DNA from 2 places in the Phreatobacter sp. GW821-FHT04C01 genome. Region 2 is predicted to be linked to the other one. Evidence: predicted binding sites of a transcription regulator. Region 2 holds the regulator's gene; the other holds the start of a gene.
The links. The regulator LexA, encoded in region 2, represses DNA repair genes until DNA is damaged. The targets are predictions, from matches to a motif close to TGTTCNNNNTGTGTTCNG.
Positions count from the first base shown of each region.

Region 1: a site for LexA is predicted at 4,599-4,616, ahead of AC07WJ_RS01405 (helicase-related protein). Genes of this name have one in related genera too.

Region 1 covers NZ_JBWKTP010000001.1:279,380-290,457, reverse strand. Annotated here, with positions in the region: gene metX (homoserine O-acetyltransferase MetX) at 1-579, opposite strand, end outside; gene AC07WJ_RS01410 (RNA-binding S4 domain-containing protein) at 720-1,103, opposite strand; gene AC07WJ_RS01405 (helicase-related protein) at 1,119-4,490, opposite strand; gene AC07WJ_RS01400 (PAS domain S-box protein) at 4,845-6,824, opposite strand; gene AC07WJ_RS01395 (response regulator) at 6,827-7,552, opposite strand; gene AC07WJ_RS01390 (response regulator transcription factor) at 7,663-8,385, shown strand; gene AC07WJ_RS01385 (globin domain-containing protein) at 8,662-9,093, shown strand; gene AC07WJ_RS01380 (PAS domain-containing sensor histidine kinase) at 9,097-11,078, opposite strand, start outside.
Region 2 covers NZ_JBWKTP010000004.1:295,964-307,041, forward strand. Annotated here, with positions in the region: gene gltX (glutamate--tRNA ligase) at 65-1,483, opposite strand; gene AC07WJ_RS17360 (ComEC/Rec2 family competence protein) at 1,637-3,904, shown strand; gene lexA (transcriptional repressor LexA) at 3,912-4,604, opposite strand; gene AC07WJ_RS17370 (beta strand repeat-containing protein) at 5,094-11,078, shown strand, end outside.

The sequences.
Region 1 (11,078 bases), on a different contig from region 2:
GACCTCGTGAAACGCGATGTTTTGCGCCGAATGCTTGGCCGAGGTGGCGATCGGCAAGGCGGAAAACACCATGTCCTTGTATTCGGCGGCCCATTGCAGCACCTGCATGCCGCCCATCGAGCCACCCAGCACGCAGAACAGATTGTCGATGCCGAGCCGTTTCACCAGCATGGCCTGGGCCCGCACCATGTCGGGAATGGTGATGAGCGGCAGGGTCAGGCCATAGGCCTCGCCGGTCGTCGGGTCGGTCGAGGCCGGGCCGGTCGTGCCCATGCAACCGCCCAGCACGTTGGAGCAGATGACGAAATAGCGGTTGGTATCGATCGGCTTGCCCGGGCCGATCATGATTTCCCACCAACCCGGCTTGCCGGTGACCGGATTGTCGCTCGCCACATGCTGATCGCCGGTCAGGGCGTGGCAGACCAGCACGGCATTCGACTTCTCGGCATTGAGCGTGCCGTAGGTCTGATAGGCGATCTGGAACGGGCTCAGCGCGACGCCGGCATCGAGCACCAGCGGCTCGTCGGCCCCGAACAGGGCGCGCAGGCCCGCCGGCTCGTCCGCCTGGCGGCGAGCCATGTCGTCAACGGGCGGGCGTGGAGCGGCACGGGCCATGGGTGCTTCGGCGGGCGTTTTGAAAGTCAGTCGTTTCGTTCGTTATTCCGAACAATAGCGAGCAGCCGCGGCGATGACCAGAGGCATCTGCTCGCTACCGGCGCTCAATCGTCCCCGTCCCTCAGACGATCGAGTGCCCGGCGTTCGGACTTCGTCGGCCGGCCGGAACCGGTCTCGCGCTCGGCCACCGGCGACGGCAATTCCGCGCGCGGCGGCGGTTCGGGCGACTGGTCCTCATAGATATGCTGCGCTTCGCTATAGGGGCCGCGCCGCTCGGCGAGCGACACCACCTTCAGCACCTTGACCTGGTTGTGCAGCCCGATGGTCAGGACGTCGCCGATCCTGACCGCCTTGTGCGCCTGATCGACCCGGACCCCGTTCAGCCGCACCGAGCCGTCTTCGCAAAGCGCGGAAGCCGCCGCCCGCGTCTTCACGACGCGGGCGAACCACAACCATTTGTCGATGCGCAGCTTGTCCGTGTCGCTCAAACGGGAAGCCTTTGGTCAGGTCTTCTTCTGCATCGCCTCTTTCAGCGCCAGGAGCTTGGCGAAAGGCGAATTCGGATCGGGTTCACGCTCCTTGCGCGGCGCCTGCTCGGGCCGCATGGCGCGATGATCCGGGCGATCGTCGCGCTGGGGCCGGTCGCGACGCTCACCGTCGCCACCCTTGCCGCGGAAGTCCTTGAACTTGGAGAAGTCGCGGCGCGGCGGACGGCCGCCGGCGCGCTGTTCACCTTCGCCACCACCTTCACGCGGCGGGAACGGCCGGCGATTCGGGCCACCCTCGCGCTTCTCGGCCCCGGCCGGTTGGCCTTCCCGCGGCTGACCATCGCGCGCCTTGCCGTCGCGGGGCTGGCCGTCACGGGGCTGGCCATTATGGCGCGAACGGAAGTCGCGGCGCTGACCCTGCTCGCCCGGCTTGTCGCCGCCGCGCTCGCCACGTTCACCACCCCGTTCGCCGCCCCTGCGAAAATCGCGACGCGCCGGCCGCTCGCCGTCCATGCGGCCGCCCGGCCGCCAGACTTCGATCATCACCGGCTCGGCCGCCTTGGCTTCGACCGCCACGGGCGCCGTGACATCTGCCGCTTCCGCAGGCTCGGCAACAACCACCGGCTCGGGCGTCGAGGCTGCCTCGGCCGTGTCGGGAACATAGGCCGTGGCTGCTTCCTCGAGCCCCGAGGCCGCGACCGGCGCAGGTTCCTCGGCGGCCGGAGCCGGCGCGACGACCGGCTCGGCCACGATGGCCGTTTCCGCCTGGTCGGCTGCGGCCGGCTCGGCGACATCGGCAACCGTCTCGGTCTCCGCTGCCTCGGCAGCAGTGTCCGTCGCCTGGGGCGTCACGGCCTCATCCGGCTCGGCCGCGGCAACCGGCTCGGCGGCCGCGGGAGCCGCCTCGACCTTCGGCGCCGGCGCCGGGCGTTTGTCGACGCGATAGCCCAGACCCTTCAGGATCGAGGCGAAATCCTCGCCCGAGCAACCGACGAGCGAGGTCATCCCGACCGTCGCGGTAAAGCCACCGCCCGGGAAATGGCCAGCCGGCTCCGGCGTTGCCGTGCCCGGCCGCCAGGCGAGTGCCGGACGGATCAGGTCCGCCAGGCGCTCCAGAATGTCGACGCGCACGGCACGCGGCCCGAGCGCCCGGAAGCCGACGAAACGGTAGAGATCCTTGTCGATTTCCGGGTCGACCGCGATCGAGGTCCGGCCCGAGGCGGCCAGCGCCGGCAGTTCGGTCAGGCCCTTGGCTTCGAGCTTGTCGGCCTTCAGCATATAGAGCTGCAGCGCCAGCCCGCGCGGCGCCGGCTTCAGTGTCGCCGGCAGGTAGATGTGATAGGCGCCGAATCGGACGCCGAGCTTGCGTAGGGCAGCGCGGGCTTCCTGGTCGAGCTGCTTGACGTCCTCGGAGATCTTCGCCCGCTCGACCACGCCGAGCGCCTCGGCGAGCTGGAAGGCGACGCCGCGGGCCAGCCCCTGCAATTCCTCGGAACGCTCGAGCGCCGTGACCGGCCCGAGCAGCTTCTCGATCTGGGCATGGACCCACAGGTCGAGCCGCGCCTGCACATGGTCGCGCGGCGTTCCGCTCAGCTGCTCATCGGCCAGGATGCGGACGCGCGGCGCCAGGACCCTGTCGCCGCCGACCAGCTTGGCGACGGCCTCGCCGTGCCAGCGCACGGTTCCGTCATTCGACAGGATGAAGGCCTCGTCGCCCGAGCTGTTGAGCTTTTCGGCCCGCGCATCGATCTCGCCGCCGAGCGCCTTGGAGGCAGCAGCGCGCAATGCCTTGCCGGCCTCGCCGTCGCCGGCCGACGGATCCGGCGTGAAGCGGAAGCCGTCCAGCCGTCCGACATGTTGGCCTTCGACGGTAACGTCTCCGGTCCGGGTAATCTCGGCCTCAAGCATTGTGTTTTCCCTTAGGCGCCGCATGAGCACGCTCGTCCTGCGGTCGACGAAGCGCTGCGTCAAGCGTTCGTGCAGTGCATCTGACAATTTGTCTTCCACCCGTCGCGTTTCCGCTTCCCAATGAACGGGGTCGTCGACCCAGTCCGGACGGTTGGCGGCGAAGGTCCAGGTGCGGATATGGGCGATGCGATTGGACAGGGTGTCGATATCGCCATCGATCCGGTCGGCGAAGGCCACCTGGGAGGCGATCCAATCGGACGGAATTCGCCCGGATCGCCCCGTCAGGAAGCCGAAAATGGTGGTTACGAGGTCCGCATGGCTCGCCAGCGATATCTTGCGATAATCCGGCATGAGGCAGGCGTCCCACAATTTCGACACCGCGGCCCTGCCCTTGGCACGCTCGCGAACGTCGTCGTCGCGCACCGCCAGTTCCAGCACGCGCTGGTCCTCGGCAATGGGCGAACGGGTCAGACCGGGCTCGGTGGGCACCCGGTCGAGGCTCTCACGCAGGGTGTCGAGCGATGAGAAATTGAGCTCGGTGTTGCGCCATTGCAGCACTTTCACGCTGTCGAAGGAGTGCGCTTCGAGCGCCTGGATCAGTTCCGGCTCGAATGGCGGACAGCGTCCCGTCGTGCCGAACGTGCCGTCGCGGCTCGATCGACCGGCGCGCCCGGCGACCTGGGCGAACTCCACCGGGTTGAGCCGGCGGAACTGGTAACCGTCGAACTTCCGGTCGGCCGCGAAGGCCACATGCTCGACGTCGAGATTGAGCCCCATGCCGATGGCATCGGTCGCGATCAGGTAGTCGACGTCGCCCGACTGGTACATTTCGACCTGGGCATTGCGGGTGCGCGGCGACAGCGCGCCCAGCACCACGGCGGCGCCGCCGCGCTGGCGCCGGATCAATTCGGCGATGGCATAGACCTCGTCGGCCGAGAACGCCACGATCGCCGAGCGCCTGGGCAGGCGGGTGATCTTCTTTTCGCCGGCAAAGGTCAGGTTGGAGAAGCGCGGCCGCGTCACGATATTGGTGCCGGGGATCAGCTTTTCGATCAGGCCGCGCATGGTGGCGGCGCCCAGCAGCATGGTCTCGTCGCGGCCGCGGCGGTTCAGCAGCCGGTCGGTAAAGATGTGGCCGCGATCGAGATCGGAGGCGATCTGCACCTCGTCGATGGCCAGGAACGAGACGTCCAGGTCGAGCGGCATGGCCTCGACGGTCGAGACCCAGAAGCGCGCGCCCGCCGGCTTGATCTTTTCTTCACCGGTGATGAGCGCGACCTGGCTCTCGCCGACCCGCGCGACGAGCTTGCCATAGACCTCGCGCGCGAGCAGCCGCAACGGCAGCCCGATCATGCCCGAGGGGTGGGCGATCATGCGCTCGATGGCGAGCGTGGTCTTGCCCGTATTGGTGGGCCCCAGGACTGCGGTGACCCCGCGCCCACGCAGGGCAGGGGGCAGTGGCGGCAAAGATAACGTCATGCAGTGCTCAAAAGACGCCGCACGGGTGGCCCCGGCGGCGAATGGTTGTAGCACGCCGGCAGTCGAAATGAGTGACATTTCGGTACCGCTCGCGCGCAGGATCCGTGGAAGAACGAGTCCGGAACGAATCAGGGCCGAATCGCTGACTTCCGATGAGTCATGATTCGTTCACGGCCATATGTGGTGTGCCTGAGTCTTGGCGCCTACAAGCTGAATCACTCATTTATAAAACTGATTCAAATGACCATGGGCCAGCGATGTCATGGCTTATGAATGCTTAACGAGACTTGCGGCATACGGGCGGAGGCTGGTTTCGGAGCGGGCAAGACTCGCGCCGCCACCCCCGCCCGGCCGTCACATCATGGCCGCCAGCACCCGACGGACATCGGCCAGGCCGAACGGCTTGTCGAGCATCGGGATATCGGCCGTGCCGGCGTGGCGCCGTATCGTTGCCGGCCCTTCCACGGCATCGCCGGTCATGATCACGACCCGCCGGGCGAGCGCGGGGTTGCGCGCGACCAGGGCGTCGCGGACGCTGAGCCCATCCATGCCGGGCATGCGCAGGTCGACAAAGGCCAGGTTGGCCGCGCTTGCCGCCTGGCCCTCGAGCGCTTCGCCGGCGGTTTGCGCCGGCAGCACCCGATGTCCCAGCAGCTCCAGCATCTCCGCGAGGCTGTCTCGGACATCGGTTTCGTCATCGATCACCAGGATCGAGAAGCCCCCGATCGCCTCCGGCGGCGCCTGCGCCTCGGCCAGATCGGCGTCGGCCGCCACCGGCAGCGCGACGATGAAGCGAGCCCCGCCGCCTTCGCGCATCTCGAGCGCGATCGTGCCGCCATGGGCCTCCACCACGGTCTTGCAGATCGACAGGCCGATACCGGTGCCGACGCCCGCAGGCTTGGTGGTGAAATAGGGTTCGAAGATCCGTGGCGACAGGCCCGGCGGGACGCCCGGGCCGTTGTCGGCGACCTCGAGCAGCACCTGCCCCCGGTCCTGGCGCGTCGAGAGAAAGATGCGCCGCGGCCCGGGCTGATCGGTCAGGGCCTGCTGGGCATTGATGACGAGATTGGCGATGACCTGGCCGAGGAAGTCGTGGTCGGCCAGAACGTCGGGCAGTTCGGCGTCGAGGTCCAGAACCGGCTCGACGCCATGCGACCTGAGGCCATAGCCGAGCATGTCGACAGCCGCCTTGGCGAGCAGATTGAGCTTGGCCGGCTCGCGCCGCTCGGGACGCTGGCGGGCCATGGCGAGAAAGCTCTTGACGATCCGCCCCGCCCGCTCCGCCGCGGCATGGATCCGTTCGGCCCGGCGCTTCAGTTCCGGGCTCGGCGACGTCTCCACCAGTAAGGTCGATTGCGCGACCAGGATCGCCAGCGGATTGTTCAGTTCATGGGCGACGCCGGCGAGCAGCGACCCCATGGCGGAAAGCTTCTCGGCCTGATGCAGGCGTTCGCGCTGGGTCTCGAGCTGCATTTCGGTGCGGCGCGCCTGGGTCAAGTCGCGGATATGGGCGGTGAACACCCGCCGCTCCGGCAGCGCGATCTCCGAAATGGTCATTTCGACGGGAAAGACGCCGCCCTCGGCGGTCATCGCCTCGACCTGCATGCGCCGGTCCGCCGGCCGGCCGGCCCCGCTCTGCCGATAGCGCGCCATGCCGGCGGCCGCCTCGATCGGCGCGGGCGACAGGATCAGGTCGGCAAAGGGCCGGCCGACCGCCGCCGCCCTCTGATAACCGAAGGTGACCACGGCCGCGGGATTGAAATCGATCACCTGGCCGCCTTCGTCGATCACCACGATCGGATCGATCGAGGTGGCGATGATGGCGCTGCTGATCGCTTCGCGCGCGTCGAGTGCCGCGACACGGGCCGCCAGCCCATCCTCGCGCAGCTTCAACTCGGTGATATCGCGCAGAAAGGCGAGATAACCGATCGGTTTGCCGTCGCGGCCCATGCAGGGCGAATAGGTTTGCTCGACATAGCGCCGCTGCCCGTCGCCATAGACGATCCAGTCGCTCCAGCTGCGGGCCAGACCTTGGTCCAGGTCGGCGAAAAGCGGCTCGGCCCGCGCGGCGAAGGCTTCACCGAGCAGATCGCGCATGGTCCGGCCGGTGACATCCTCGAGCCGGAAGCCGAAAAGGCCGAGCGCTTCCCGGTTGGCATAGACATAGCGCCGCTCGGCATCGATGGCCGTCACCCGCGCCGGCAGGGCGTCGAACAGGCGGGCCAGCATCGAAGGATCGAGCCTGCCGCCCGGCGCGATCACCGCATCGTCGAACAGCCGGTCGAACTCTCGCCGCTGACCTTCCGCCGGGGCGACGTCGACGGGCCGGGGCATCATCAGGCTCCGCCCGGCACGAAGACATAACCCTCGCCGCGCACCGTCTTGATGAAACGCGGATGTTCGGCATCCGGCTCGATCTTCTTGCGCAAGCGGGTCACCCGGATGTCGATCGACCGGTCGCTTTCCTCGGCGCTGCGGCCATGGGCGAATTCCTGCAGCTGGCCGCGCGACAAGACCCGGTTGGGCCGGGTGGCGAGCGCCTGGAGCAGGTCGAACTCCATGGCGGTCAGGTCGATGGCGGCGCCGTCGGCATCGGCCAGGCGGCGCGCATCGAGATCGAGCGTCATCGATCCGAATTTCAGCTGGCGCCCCTCCGGCACGGCCGGGGTGGTTGACGGCGCCGTGCCGCCCGGCGTTGCCTTCACCCGCCGCAGCACGCTCTTGATTCGCGCCAGCAGCTCACGCAGCTCGTAAGGCTTGACCAGGTAGTCGTCGGCGCCGATTTCCAGCCCGACGATCCGGTCGATCGGGCGCCCGGCGGCGGTCGCCATGATGATCCCGGTGCTGCCGGACTTGCGGATGAAGCGGGCCAGCGACAGCCCGTCTTCGCCGGGCATCGCAATGTCGAGAATGGCGACATCGATGGCCTTGCCGACCGAATCCTGCCGGAAGGCCTGCGCATTGCGGAAGCTCAGCACCTCGAAACCCTGCAGGTCGAGATACTCGGCAACCGCCTCGCGCAGGTGCTCCTCGTCGTCGACGATGGCGACGGTCGTTTTCATTCGCTATGCCCTTGCTGTTTGAGCCATGATGACAGCGCATACCGCTCCGCATTAGGATGGAATGTCCTGCGGGTATGCAACCTTCGTGATCGACGCAAAGAGGTCCTGACATGGCGCGACGCGGACGCATCGCGATCCTCGACGATGAACCCGACTGGGTCGAAGCGGTCCATGAGTACCTGGTCGACCTCGGTTACGACGTCGATCGGCTGGGCGCCGCCTGGGAACTGGAACCTTATCTGGCGCGCGAGCGGCCGGACCTGCTGATTCTCGATATTGGCCTGCCCGGCGAGAGCGGCATCGACATCCTGATCCGCACCGATCTGGCGAGCGACATCGCGGTGCTCGTGCTGACCGGCAATCCCGACCCGATCGATCGCGTCCTCGGGCTGGAACTCGGCGCCGACGACTATGTTCAAAAACCGGTCGAACTGCGCGAGCTGGCGGCCCGCGTCGCCGGCATCCTGCAGCGCCGCCTGGGGCGGCGGCGCAATCTGGTGGTGTTCGAGACCGCTTCCGTCGACCTCGTCGCGGCGCGCGTCCTGAAGGCGGACGGTTCGACCGAGCGGCTGTCCGCCGGCGAAGTCGCGCTGATCCGCGCTTTCGCCGACAGCCCCGGCAAGGTGCTGACGCGCGAGGAGATCATGGAACGCGCGCCGGCCGAAGACGAGGAGGCTTTCGACCGCGCCATCGATTCCCGGATCGCGCGGCTCCGGCGCAAGCTCGATACCGATGCAATCCGCACCGTGCGCGGCCATGGTTACGTCTTCGACCTGCCGAGCCACGGCGGTGGCAGCCAGGTGGTGACGCCCGAGGCGCACGAACCCCTGTGAGCATGGGCCGGCCCATCTTCGCCCGTTGATTTCGTCTGCGCGCTTCAGCGCCATCGGCCAATTCCCGCCCCGTCGACCAGGGCAGCTTGCGCCGGCCCGGCGCATCGGACGATGTCGTGTCGGCGGCGCTTATGTTTCAGCGGCGTGGTTGGGTCGTCACCCCGCGGGCAAGCCGGAAATAATCGAAACAGCGGCAAGACCCGTCCGGCACCGGCATGAAGGACGCCACATCCAGACTGGCGGCATGAAAACGCACCCTTGCCCCCGGACGGTTCCATGACCCCCCAGCAGATCGCCCTCATCCGTTCGCAGTTCGGCATCGTCGCGGCGCGCAAGGACCTGTTCGCCGCGGCGTTCTACGAGGCCCTGTTCGTCACCGATCCGACACTCCGGCCGCTGTTTCCGGCCGATATGAAGCCGCAGCGCGCCAAGCTGGTCCAGGCCCTGGCCCATGTGATCCTGTCGCTCGACGACCTCGGCGCCGTCCTGGACGACGTGCGCATCCTTGGCCTCCGGCATGTCGGCTACGGCGTCGAGCCCGACCACTACAATACCGTCGGCGAGGCGTTGCTCGCGGCACTCGCCGAAACGCTCGGCGAGGTCTTCGACGCCGCCGCCGAGAGTGCCTGGGCGCTCGCCTACGGCACCATCGCCGATGTCATGATCGAAGCCGGCGCCGGCAAGGGCCATCTTCAGGCCGCCGAATAGCGCTCAGGCCTTGAGCCGGGCCGCCAGTCCGTTGGTCGCGACCTTGGCCAGCACCAACCTGACGTCGTCGAGGGTGAAGGGCTTTTCCAGAACCACGACCTCGCTGCCCCGGGCACGCGCCAGCCGGTCCGGCCCGGCCACCGTGTCGCCGGTGACGATGATGGTCCGCTCGGCGAGCTTGGGATCCTTGTCGTGGATGCGGTCGCGGAAATCGATGCCATCGAGCCCGGGCATGCGCAGGTCGGCGAAGACCACGTCGAACGCCGTCCGATCGATCTGCTCCAGCGCCAGGATGGAGCGATCGACGACGCTCGGGCGATGGCCGAGCCCCTCGATGATTTCGGCGAGGCTGCGTGCCACGTCGGCCTCGTCGTCGACGATCAACACCGCCAGCCCGGCCCGCCCGGCGGTCTGGTCCTCGGCTGCCGGCGCAACCGTCGTCCGATCGCTGCGCGGCAGGCTGATGTCGAAACGGGCGCCGCCTTCCGGCCGGTTGGTCAGCGCGATCGTGCCGCCATGGGCCTCGACCACATTGCGGCAGATCGACAGGCCGATGCCGGTGCCCACCCCCGCCGGCTTGGTGGTGAAATAGGGGTCGAAGACACGCCGGACGAGATCCTCCGGCACGCCCGGTCCGTTGTCGCTGACCGCCACCGTGACACGATCGCCGGAAAGTCCGGTTTCGACCCGGATCAGCCGCGGTGCCGGACGGTCCATCAGTGCCTGCTGGGCGTTGATGATCAGGTTGGCGATCACCTGGGACAGCAGATCCCGGTCGCCCGTGATCGCCGGCAGGCCGGGATCGATCCTGGTTTCGACCGCGATGTCCGAACTCCGCAACCCATAGGCCACCATGTCGAGCGAGCCGGAGACGACGCTATTGATATCGACGGCCTCGCGCTGCGGCGGCTTCTGCCGCGCCATGGCGAGGAAACTCTTGACGATGCGCCCGCAGCGCTCCGCCGCCGCATGGATGCGTTCGCCCCGGCGCTTGACCTCGTCGGTGCCGGCTTTCGCCACCAGCAGAGAGGATTGGGCGATGACGATGGCCAGCGGATTGTTCAGCTCGTGGGCGACGCCGGCCAGAAGCGAGCCCATGGCCGACAATTTCTCGACCTGATGCAGCCGCTCGCGGCTGGCCTGCGCCTCATTGGCCATGTGCTGGGCTTCGGTGAGGTCGCGCACATGGGCCATGAACAGCCGGTGATCGGCGAAACGCACGGTGTTGACCGAATATTCGACCGGGATGATCGAGCCGTCCTTGCGCTGCCCCTCGGTCTCGAAACGGCGCGCCAGGCTGCCGACATCGGCCTTGGCCTTGTAGCGCTCCATCGTGCCGATCTGCAGGGCGCGCTGGGCGGTGGGGACCACCAGGTCCCACGACATCTGGCCGATCGCCTCGGCCCGGCTGAAGCCGAACATCGCCTCCGCCGCCGGATTGAACTCGATGACCCGCCAATCCTCGTCGGCGACGATGATGGCGTCGAGCGACGATTGCACCACCGCCTTGTTCAGGGCTTCGCTGCGGGCGAGCGCATCGATGTTGCGTGCCAGCTCCTGTTCGCCGAGTTTCAGTTCGGTCAGATCCCGGGTGAAGGTCAGGAACCCGACCTCGGTTTCACCGACCGGCACGTAGGGGATCAGCGAGACCTGCAGGTAGCGCCCGCCCTTCTCGATGAAATCGATCCAGCCTTCCCAGCGCATGGTCTCGCCGGAGCGCACCCGGTCGCCCATGGCCTGGTATTGCGCGACGACGTTGGGGCCGAGCACCTCGCCGACCGTGTGGCCGATCACCTCGGACGAGGTCTTGCCGAGGAATTCGAGGAATTCCTTGTTGGCGTCGCGATAGACCAGGTTGTGATCGACATAGACGGTGCGCAGCGGGATGCCGTCGATCATGGCGCGCAGCTGGTGGATCTGCGCGGTGCGTTCGCCGACCGCCGCTTCGACCTGCTGGCGCAGCGGCGCCCAGGGCGCCGGCACCT
Region 2 (11,078 bases):
CGCGTGGCAACTACCTACGACACAGGTATGAGATCAACACTTGGAGAGCCCGGCGCGGCGCCGATCAGCCGGTTGCCTGATCGGCGATGCGGGCCAGGCTTTCGTCGCGGCCGAGCACGGCGAGCACGTCGAAAATGCCCGGTGACGTGGTGCGTCCGGTCAGCGCCACCCGCAGGGGCTGGGCCAATGCACCGAGCTTGATGCCCTTGGCTTCGACCTCGGCGCGCACCGCCGCATCGGCGGCCTCGGCCGACCATTCCGGCAGGGCCGAAAGCCGCTGGTGGATGGCGGCCAGATGGGCGCGCGCCTCGCCGGTCAGCAGGGTTGCGGCCTTGGCTTCGATCGGCAGCGGTCGCTTGACGGTGATGAAGGCGGCGCCGTCGATCAGTTCGAGCACGGTCTTGGCGCGCTCCTTCAGGCCGGGCATGGCCTTCAGCAACTGGGCGCGCACGGCCGGCGTCAGGCTCGCGGCGATCGCGGCCCCTTGCGGAATGTGCGGCAGGATGTCGTCGATCGCCTGGATCAGCCTGCTGTCGTCGGCATTGCGGATATAGTGGCCGTTGGTCGCCTCGAGCTTGGCAAAATCGAAGCGCGCCGCCGAGCGGCCGACCGAGCCGAGGTCGAAAGCCTCGATCATCTCTTCGGTCGAAAAGATCTCCTGGTCGCCATGGCTCCAGCCGAGCCGCACCAGGTAGTTGCGCAGGGCTTCGGGCAGATAGCCGAGGGCGCGATAGGCGTCGACGCCGAGCGCGCCGTGGCGCTTCGACAGCTTGGCGCCGTCCGGCCCGTGGATCAGCGGGATATGGGCCATGGCCGGCACGGTCCAGCCGAGCGCCTCGTAGATCTGGGTCTGGCGGGCCGCATTGGTCAGGTGGTCGACGCCACGGATGATATGGGTGATGTCCATGTCATGGTCGTCGACGACCACCGCATGCATATAGGTCGGCGTGCCGTCGGAGCGCAGCAGCACGAGATCGTCGAGATCCTTGTTGGGGATCACCACGCGGCCCTGGACCAGGTCATTGACGACGGTCTCGCCGTCCTGGCGGGCCCGGAGCCGGATCACCGGCTTGACGCCGGCCGGGGCCTCGGCGGGATCGCGATCGCGCCAGCGGCCGTCATAACGCGGCGGCCGGCCCTCCTTCATGGCGAGCTCGCGCATGGCGTCGAGCTCTTCCGGCGTCGCGTAGCAATAATAGGCCTTGCCGGCGGCCAGCAGTTCACGCGCGACCGCGGCGTGGCGATCGGCGCGGGCGAACTGATAGATCGTCTGGCCGTCCCCTTCCAGGCCGAGCCAGGCGAGGCCGTCCAGGATCGCGCCGATGGCCTCCTGGGTCGACCGCTGGCGGTCGGTATCCTCGATGCGCAGCAGCATCTTGCCGCCGGTCTTCTTGGCATAAAGCCAATTGAACAGCGCGGTGCGGGCGCCGCCAATGTGCAGGAAGCCGGTCGGGGAGGGAGCGAAGCGGGTGACGACCGTCATGATTCATCCGAAGACGACAGAGTGCGCGGGAGCGCGATAGTCTTACTATCGCGAGGGGCGTGCCTGTAGCACGCCCGGCACGGTTTGGGGAACCGCGATTGCCTGCCCTTTGTGGCGGAGCGAAGGCGGCGAAGGACCTGTTGGGGGGCGAACGTGAGGGCGCGCGCGCAAGCCATTGCCGCAGCCATCGGGCAGGGGGCCCGGCCGGCCATGTCGGGCGGCCTGCGCGGCCTGTTCGACGACTGCCTGGAACGGGCGGCCGAGTGGTTCGCGCTCGAGCAGGAACGCGGCCGCGCCTTCCTGTTCCTGCCGGTCGCCTATGGCGCCGGGATCCTGCTCTATTTCTCCACCGCCGACGAGCCGAGCCTGTGGGCGCCCTTTGTCGTGGCCGGGCTTCTGGGCGTTCTGGCCTACCGGATCCGGGACCGCCGGCTCGCCTTTCTCGCGGCCGTCGCGCTGGCGGCGGTCGCCGCGGGTTTTGCCGCCGCGACCTTGCGCACCGCCATCGCCGGTCATCCCGTGCTCGCCGCCGAGACCGGCGCGGTGACCATTACGGGCTGGGTCGAAGTTTTCGAGCGGCGCGAGAATGGCGACCGGCTGACCCTGCGTGTCGTCAAGGCCGAGCCGGCGCTGGCCCAGCCGCCGGAGCGGGTACGCGTCACCAGCCGGCGCGCCACGGGCGCGCAGACGGGGGCCGCCCTGAGCCTCATGGTCCGGCTTCGGCCGCCGGCCGATCCGCCCGGGCCCGGTCTCTACGATTTCGGCCGCGACGCCTTCTTCAACGGCATCGGCGCCAGCGGTTTCGTCATCGGGCAGGTCCGGCGGGTCGAGCTCGGCGAAGCGCCGCTCGGCGTCCGGCTCCGAACCCAGCTCGACCGGGTCCGCACGACCATCAGCGAGCGCATCCGCGCCGCCATTCCCGGCCATGCCGGCGCGGTCGCCGACGCCCTGGTCACCGGCAAGCGCGACGGCATTCCCGAGGGGCTGAACGATGCCATGCGAGCGGCCGGCACCTATCACATCCTGTCGATCTCGGGCTTCCACATGGCGCTGGTCGCGGCGCTGGTCTTCGTCGCGGTGCGCGGCTCCCTGGCCCTGGTCCCGTCGCTCGCCCTGAACCGCCCGGTGAAGGCCTGGGCGGCCTTCATCGCACTTGTCGTTTCGACCGCCTATCTGGTCATCTCCGGCGGCGAGGTCGCCACCCAGCGCTCCTGGATCATGATCGCGGTGGTGCTGATCGGCGTCATGCTCGGGCGCGGCGCGCTGACGCTGCGAACCCTGGCGCTGGCCGCGCTGCTGGTGCTGACGCTCGCGCCGGAAAGCCTGCTCGGCCCGAGTTTCCAGATGTCGTTCGCGGCGACCCTCGCGCTGGTCTCCGGTTATGCCATGCTCCGGCCCTGGGCCGAACACCATGCCGGCGACCGGCGCGGCCTCGGCCGAGGCCTGCTGGCGCTCAGCAACGGCGTCGCCGGCCTCGCCATGAGCTCCTTCGTCGCCTCGCTCGCCACCACGCCCTACGCGGCCTACCACTTCAACCAGATCCAGCTCTACGGCGTGCCCGGCAATCTGCTGGGCGCGCCGATCGTCGAATTCGTCACCATGCCGCTGGAGATCCTGGCCCTGCTGCTCTGGCCGCTCGGCCTCGACCGGCCGGTCTGGGTGCTGGTCGGCTGGAGCGTCGACCTGTTCGTCAGGGTGGCCGAATGGGTCGCATCCTGGCCGGGCGGCAAGCTCGAAGTGCCGACCTTCGGCCCGCTGCCGCTCGGGCTCCTGTCGATGGGGCTGATCTGTCTCGCCATGCTGTCGACGCCGCTGAGGCTGATCGGCATTCCCCTCGCGGCCCTCGGGCTTGCCATCGCGCCGCTCAGGGAGCGGCCGCTGATCGCCGTGGATGCCGAAGGTCTGACGGTTGCCGTGCGCGCCGGCGACGGGCGCTATCGCGCGCTGTCGCCGCGTGCCAACCGTTTCACCCTGCAGCGCTGGCTGGCGGCCGATGCCGACCCGCGGCTGGCCTCCGACCAGACGCTCATCGCCGGCGTGCTCTGCGACGCGGTGGGATGCGCCATGGCGCTGCCGCAGGGCGGGCGGATCGCCTATGCGCGCGACCCGGAGGCGCTCGCCGATGATTGCCGCGAAGCGCGCATCGTGGTGACCCGTTTCAGCGTGCCGGCGGATTGCCGGGCAACGGTCCTCGACCTGCGCGGCCTGCCATGGACCGGCGCCGTCGCCTTGTTTGTAGCCGGCGAAGGTTATCGGGTCGAGACCGGCCGCGATCCGGCGAGCCGGAGGCCATGGTTTCGTCCGCGCCCAGCCGGGCAGGCGATTGCCCTGATCAGGCCGGCCGGGGCTGCCGCCGTGGCCAGGCCGGTTCAGCCGGCGTCCGAGACCGAGGCTCCGGACGAGCCGGATCCGGACCGGTGACATCGGCTCAGTAGCGTCGGATCAGGCCGACGAGCTTGCCTTGGATCCGCACCCGGTCAGGGCCGAGAACGCGGGTTTCATAGGCTGGATTGGCGGCCTCCAGCGCGATCGACGTGCCGCGCTTGCGCAGGCGCTTCAAGGTCGCCTCCTCGTCGTCGATCAGGGCAACGACGATATCGCCGGTCTCGGCGGAATCGGTCTTGCGGACCAGCGCCAGGTCGCCTTCGAGGATGCCGGCCTCGATCATCGAATCGCCGCGCACCTCGAGTGCGTAATGTTCGCCGCGCGTGAGCATTTCCGGCGGCACCGAAATGGTGTTGATGCGGTTCTCGATCGCTTCGCGCGGCACGCCCGCGGCGATCCGGCCCATGACCGGCACCGAGACCGGCATGACCGCGTCGTCTTCGGTGGCGGGGGGCCGTGCGCGGCCGAGCGAACCTTCGATGACGCTGGGGGCGAAGCGCTGCCGGGCCGGGCCGGCCGATTGCTCGGGCTGCTTGATGACCTCGAGCGCGCGGGCGCGGTTCGGCAGGCGGCGGATGAAGCCGCGTTCTTCCAGCGCCGTGATCAGCCGGTGAATGCCGGATTTGGACTTCAGGTCCAGCGCTTCCTTCATCTCGTCGAACGAGGGCGGCACGCCACTTTCCTTCAGCCGTTCCTGGATGAAGCGGAGAAGTTCGTGTTGCTTGCGTGTCAGCATCGGGTGCTCGTCCCCTGGATGTGATCGGCCCGACTCGCTCGAACAGATCATGAACAGTCCCTATCTGTTCTTTATGTGTTCCGCAAGCGTTGATATTTCGTGAAGTATTCGGGATCGGCGCGCGACGGCTGGCGATGCCCGGCCGGTCGCGTCCGGTTGCATGGGCGGCAATGTGCGCCGGGCAGGCCGCTTCCAGATGAACGATTCAGAGCGTTTCGCGCAACCCGATGAAGTCGCGAGCGATTTTCCCGAAGCTCTGCGCTGGATGAGAAGACAGTGTCCCGCCAACCATGTCATGTCTCGGCTCAATCGGGGTGCAAAACCCGCAAGGACGAGGTGGGGCAGTCGGGAATGAATGCGCGGCGGAATGGGACCGGGCTCGATGCCGCGTTTCCGGCGGGGATCTCTGCGTCCAGGATGGTGCGGCCGGCTTCGGGCGGTCGTGCGTGGCTGCGCCATTCGGTCTCCGTCGCGGCGCTCTGTGCCGCCATGGTGCCGCTTGCGGGCGGCGCGGGACGCGGCCAGACCTTGCCGACCGGTGGCAGCGTCGCCACCGGTTCGGCCACGATAGCGCCGGCCGGCAGCGGCACCCTGACCATCAACCAGACCTCGCAGCGCGCCGTCATCAACTGGAATTCGTTCTCGGTCGGCCAGGGTGGAACGGTGTCGTTCCAGCAGCCGAACAGCACATCGGCGACATTGAACCGGGTCACCGGCGCGACCTCCTCGACGATCGCCGGCCAGGTGCAGGCGAACGGACAGGTCTACCTGGTCAATCCGAACGGCATCCTGATCACGCCGAGCGGCTCGGTCGACACGGCCGGCTTCACCGCCTCGTCGCTCGATACGGGCAATGACGACTTCATGGCCGGCCGCGGTCGCTATGTCGGCAATGGCCGCTCCGCCGATGTCACCAACCAGGGCCGGATTCGTGTCCGGGGCGGCGGCGACGCGGTGCTGATCGGCGGGCGCGTCACCAATGAGGGCACGATCAGTGCCAATGGCGGCCGGGTTGGCCTCGGCTCGGGCGAACGGATCTCGGTCGATGTCGAGGGCGACGGCTTCCTGACGGTCGCGGTGCCGACAGCCGATACCGACCGGACGCGCGCGCTGATCCGCCAGACCGGCCGGATCAATGCGGCCGGCGGCCGGGTCGAAGCGCGTGCGGCGACCAGTGCGGACGTTGCCCGCGCGGCGATCCAGCTCGGCGGCACGATCGAGGCCGGCGGCGTGGCGCAGACCAGTTCGGGGGTCCGGTTCGGCGATCAGGCCGCCGCGCCGGCGCCGGGCAGGACCGGCCACGCGGCATCGCATGGCGCGGTCGGCGGTTCCGGGCGACCGGCGCGGGCGTCCAACGGCATGGACAGGCGCTCCGGTCAAAGGCCCGCGGTGACGCGGCCGGCGGGCACGGTGGTGGTCGATGGCGGCGCCGGCGGCCGGGTGTCGGTCACGGGCAAGGTCAATGTCTCCAGCCCGACGCAGGTGGGCGGGGCGATCACCATCACCGGCCGGGCGATCGATCTTTCCGGGGCGCGGCTCGATGCCTCCGGCGCGACCGGCGGCGGCCAGGTCCGCATTGGCGGCGACTATCAGGGCAGCGGGCCGCTGCAGCGCGCCGAGACCGTCTCGGTGGATGCGGCGACGGTGATCCGCGCCGACGCCACCACGCGCGGCGACGGCGGCCGGGTGATCATCTGGTCGGACCAGCAGACGCGTTTTGCCGGCACGATTTCCGCACAGGGCGGCGGGCAGGGCGGTGATGGCGGTTTCGCCGAGGTGTCCGGCAAGGCGACCTTGTCCTTCACGGGGCTCGCCGATCTGCGCGCCGCGCATGGCCGTTTCGGCACGCTGCTGCTCGATCCCTATAACGTCACCATCTCGAACGATCCGGATGCCAACCAGTCCGGCTTCACCGCCACCGGCGACAACAGCGTCATCAATGCCGGGACGCTGCAGAACCAGTTGGCCCTTTCCAATGTCACGATATCCACGGGATCGGGGGGCTCGCAGGCCGGCGACATCACCATCGCCGCCCCGCTGGTCTGGTCGTCGGGATCGATCCTGACGCTGAGCGCCTATCATTCGATCGCGGTCAACGCGAACCTCTTCATCACCGGCGCAGGCGGCCTGGCCTTCAACACCAACCAGGGTGGGTCCGGCGGCACGCTGTCCTTCGCCTTCGGCGCCGGCACGAACTATATCGGCACGCCGCATACCGGCCAGTCGCTGTCGATCAACGGGCAGAGCTACACGCTCATCTATGACGTCAACGAGTTGCAGGCGATCAATTCCAACCTGAACGGCCGCTACGCGCTGGCGCGCCCGATCGACGGCGGACCGACGGCGAGCTGGAACGGCGGCCTCGGCCTGGTCGCGCTCGGCATGGACAGCAATTCGAACATCCAGAACGGCGGCAACGGCTTCAACGGCACGTTCGAGGGGCTCGGCAACGTCATCTACAATCTGAACGTCCGGCAGATCCCGACCAATTATGTCGGCCTGTTCGGCTTTATCGGGACGTCGGGCGTCGTCAGCAATGTCGGCCTGCGCAATGTCACCATCAGCGGGCAGGACAACACTGGCGCCATCGCCGGCGTCAACCGCGGCACCATCACGCGGGCCTGGGCCGACGGCAAGGTCGACGGAACGTTCAACACCGGCGGCCTCGTCGGCTACAATCTGGGCACGATCAGCCAGTCGTTCTCCAATGCGGGCGTCACCGCGCGGGATCGCAACAATATCGGCGGCCTCGTGGGCCGGAACGACGGCACGCTCAGCCAGGTCTATGCGACGGGCGGGGTGATCGGCGGCGACGTCATCGGCGCCCTCGTCGGGTTGAACGGCGCCACCGGCACGATCAACATGGCCTTTGCCACGGGCGCCGTCGGCTCCACACCCGGCGCAGCCTCGCTCGGCGGCCTGATCGGCTCCAATGCCAGCGCGACCGTCACCAACGCCTTCTTCGTCACCGAGACCACCGGCCGCGGCGCGGCGGTCGGGGCAGGGACCGCCATTGTCGAGATCAGGCTTTCGCTCTCGGACTTCCTGAACGGCGGGCCGCGAACCGGCTTTGGCGGCGGCACCGGCGGGCTGATGCCCTATCTGACGAATTTCTACCCCAACGGCGCCGAGATGATCTCCGGCATCGCCTACAAGGATCTCGGCGTCACCCCGCTGGTTTCGGGCATCCCGCAACCCAATTATGCGAACAACCACGGCTATGTCGCAACGGTCATCGAGGGCATCGAATATGGCCGCGTGACGACGGGCGCCAACGGCTATTATGCGACGCTGCTGCCGGTCGGGACGCTGGCATCGGGCGCACGTGTCCTCACCTTCACCAATCTCGACCTCAGCGCCAACACATCGGGCGCCAAAAACGCGGCGACACTCACCGTCGCGACCGGGGCCGGCCTGATGACCGGTCTCAACATCTATGGCTCGATCCTGACCGCGCAGACCTCGGCGACGCTGTTCTCGCAGGTCGGCGCGATCGATGCCAGCGGCGCCGCCGGGTCCAGCCCGACGGCGCTTGCCGCGCTCGCCGGCACCACCGGGCGCGGTTATCTCGCCACCGGGGCCAGCTTCACCATCGACGTTGCGCAGAGCCTGAACGGCCAGCAATTGCTGGTGAAGACGCAGGCTGGAGCGCCGCTCACCGTCGCGGCGACCATCGACCTCAGGAATACCAGCGCGCTCGCGCTCTATTCCGGCGGTGCGCTGGCGATCAACGCCAATGTCACGACCTATGGCGCCGGCTCGGTGTCCATGTCGAACGGCGCCGGCAGCGATTACAGCTTCGGCAATACCGCGAGCATGTCGTTTTACGACGCCGGTGGCGCAAGGTTCAGCCCGCCGCCCGGTTTCGGCGCCATTTACGATCAGCTCACGCACCAGTATCTCACGATCAACGGCGCGAAATATTACATCGCCTATTCGAAGTTCCAGATCGACGAGATCGACGGCCAATATGCCCATAGCGGCGCCGCCATCGCGGCCTATGGCACCGGCCTCGGCGGCAATTTCGCGCTCGCCTACAATCTGGATCTGGCCGGCACCACGTATAGCCGGACACTGGTGGGGCGTGACGCCGGAACGGCCTTCTCAGGCAAGTTCACCGGTCTCGGCCACACGATCAGCAATTTCGCCATGTCGGTGGCCGCCGATAATGTCGGGCTGTTCGGCTATGTCGACGGCGGCACGATCCGCGATATCGGCATCGTCAACGGCACTGTGATAGGCGGGCGCCTGACCGGCTCGCTGATCGGCTACATGGTCAATGGCACGGTGCTGAACGCCTATTCCTACGCCAATGTCACGGGGAGCACCTCTGTCGGAGGGCTGGTCGGCAGCGCCTCCGGCGCGAGCGTGATCGCCGGGGCCTATGCGCGTGGTTCGGTTGCGGGCGATGCGCTGCTCGGCGGTCTCGTCGGCTATAGCGAAGCAAGCATCAGCAACAGCTACGCCACCGGCACGGTGACCGCGAGCGGCACGATGCAGCTCTCCCAAGTGGGGGGCCTGGCCGGGCGGTCGCTGGGCCAGATCTCCGGCTCTTTCGCCACGGGTTCGGTGTCGGGCGTCGACAATGTCGGCGGCCTCGTCGGCTCCTCGTCCGGGACGATCGTCGAGAGCTATGCCTCGGGCGGCGTTCGCGGATCGACCGCGGTGGGAGGGCTCATCGGCAGCAATGGCGGCGGGGTGACGGAGACCTTCGCGACCGGCGCGGTGATCGGGCAGGCGGCGGTCGGCGGGCTGATCGGCGGGCAGTCCGCCGGGATGGTTACGGCTTCTTTCTTCGACATGGGAACGACGGGCCAGACCGTTGCCGTCGGCGTGATCGATTCCGGATTTGTCTCCGCGGCTGGCCGGACGACGGCGCAGCTCCAGACCGGTGGTCCCGCGGCGCTCGGCTTCGATCCAGCCGTCTGGGGTGGCGCGGCCGGCGGGCTCTATCCCTATCTCAAGAGCTTCTACGGCAGCGGCGTCCAGGCGATCTCGGGCACGGCCTATCGGAGCGACGGAACGACCGGCTTCGGTTCGGACGCGACAGGTTTCGTCACCGTTTCACTGGCGAGCGGCGGCGGCGTCAGCGGCAGCGCCGCGACCGGCGCCAACGGCTATTATTACATCCTGCTGCCGGCCGGTGCGTTGTCCGGCAATGCCGTCGCCTATATGACGACGAATGCCGCGACCGGCGCGCAAAACAGCGCGACGGTGAAAATGGGCATCAGCGGCACGACCGCCGGTGTCGATCTGCAGAACGGCTGGCGCATCGTCGGCGCCGACGCGTCGATCGGTGCGTTGTCGGCGGTCAACAGCCTCTATACGGCCGCGACATCGGGCACGCCGATCGCGGCGGCGAGCTTCATCAACCAGCGGATCGACAGCGCAGCGTCTGGTTTCATCATCGACCAGGCCGTGTCGCTGACCGGCACGCTGGCCCTCACGTCGAACGGCAGCGTCACCCAGACCGCGGCCGTCAGCGCGGGCAGCCTGCAGCTCGGCGGCACCGGCACGTTCACCCTGGCCAATGCCGGCAACCAGGTCGGCACGCTTGCCGCCGATGTCGGCAAACTGACCTTCGCCAATAGCGGCGACCTGACGATCGGCAGGATCGCCAGCGCCGGCTTCGTCACGGCCGGGATCGCCTCCGGCGATACGGTGTCGGTCAGCGCCGGCGGCGCCATCACCATCGCGGCGGATGCGACGGTTTCGGGCGTTTCGCCGGTGCTCGCCGCCAGCGGCGCCTTCATCAACCTGCGTGGCGCGGACGCCGTGTCGGCGACCTCGGGCCGCTGGCTGATCTATTCCAGCGCGCCGTCTGCCGGTACCTTCGCCGGGCTCGACAGCGGCAATACCGCGATCTTCAACCAGACGGCGGCAAGCCTTCCACCCGGCAGCGTCGGCCAGTCCGGCAACCGCTACATCTTCGCCTATCAGCCGAGCCTGACCTTCACCTCGATCGACAGCACCAAGGCCTATGGTGACGACGGCGCCGCCGCGCTCGCCAGCCGCTATCAGGTCAGCGGCCTCGAGGGCGTCAGCGGCGCCTATCTCGCCACCGACCCCGGCAGCGTCTTCTCCGGCGCGCCGGTGCTCACCTCGGCGGGCACCGCGGCCTCGGTCGCGGCCGGCGGCGGCTATGCCATCTCGATCGCGCAGGGCACGCTGGTATCGACCGCCGGCTACACCTTCAGCTTTGCCAGCTCGGGCACGCTGACGGTCACCCAGCGCGCCATCACGGTGACGGCGGACGGCAAGAGCCGTATCTATGGCGATGCCAATCCGGCGCTGACCTATGCGATCACCAGCGGCAGCCTGGTCTCCGGCGACATGCTGGCCGGCGCGCTCACGACGGCCGCGACCACGACCTCGAATGTCGGCATTTACGCGATCGGGCAGGGCACGCTCGCCAATGCCAATTATGCGATCACCTATGCCAGCGCCGACCTGACGGTGACGCCGCGCGCCATC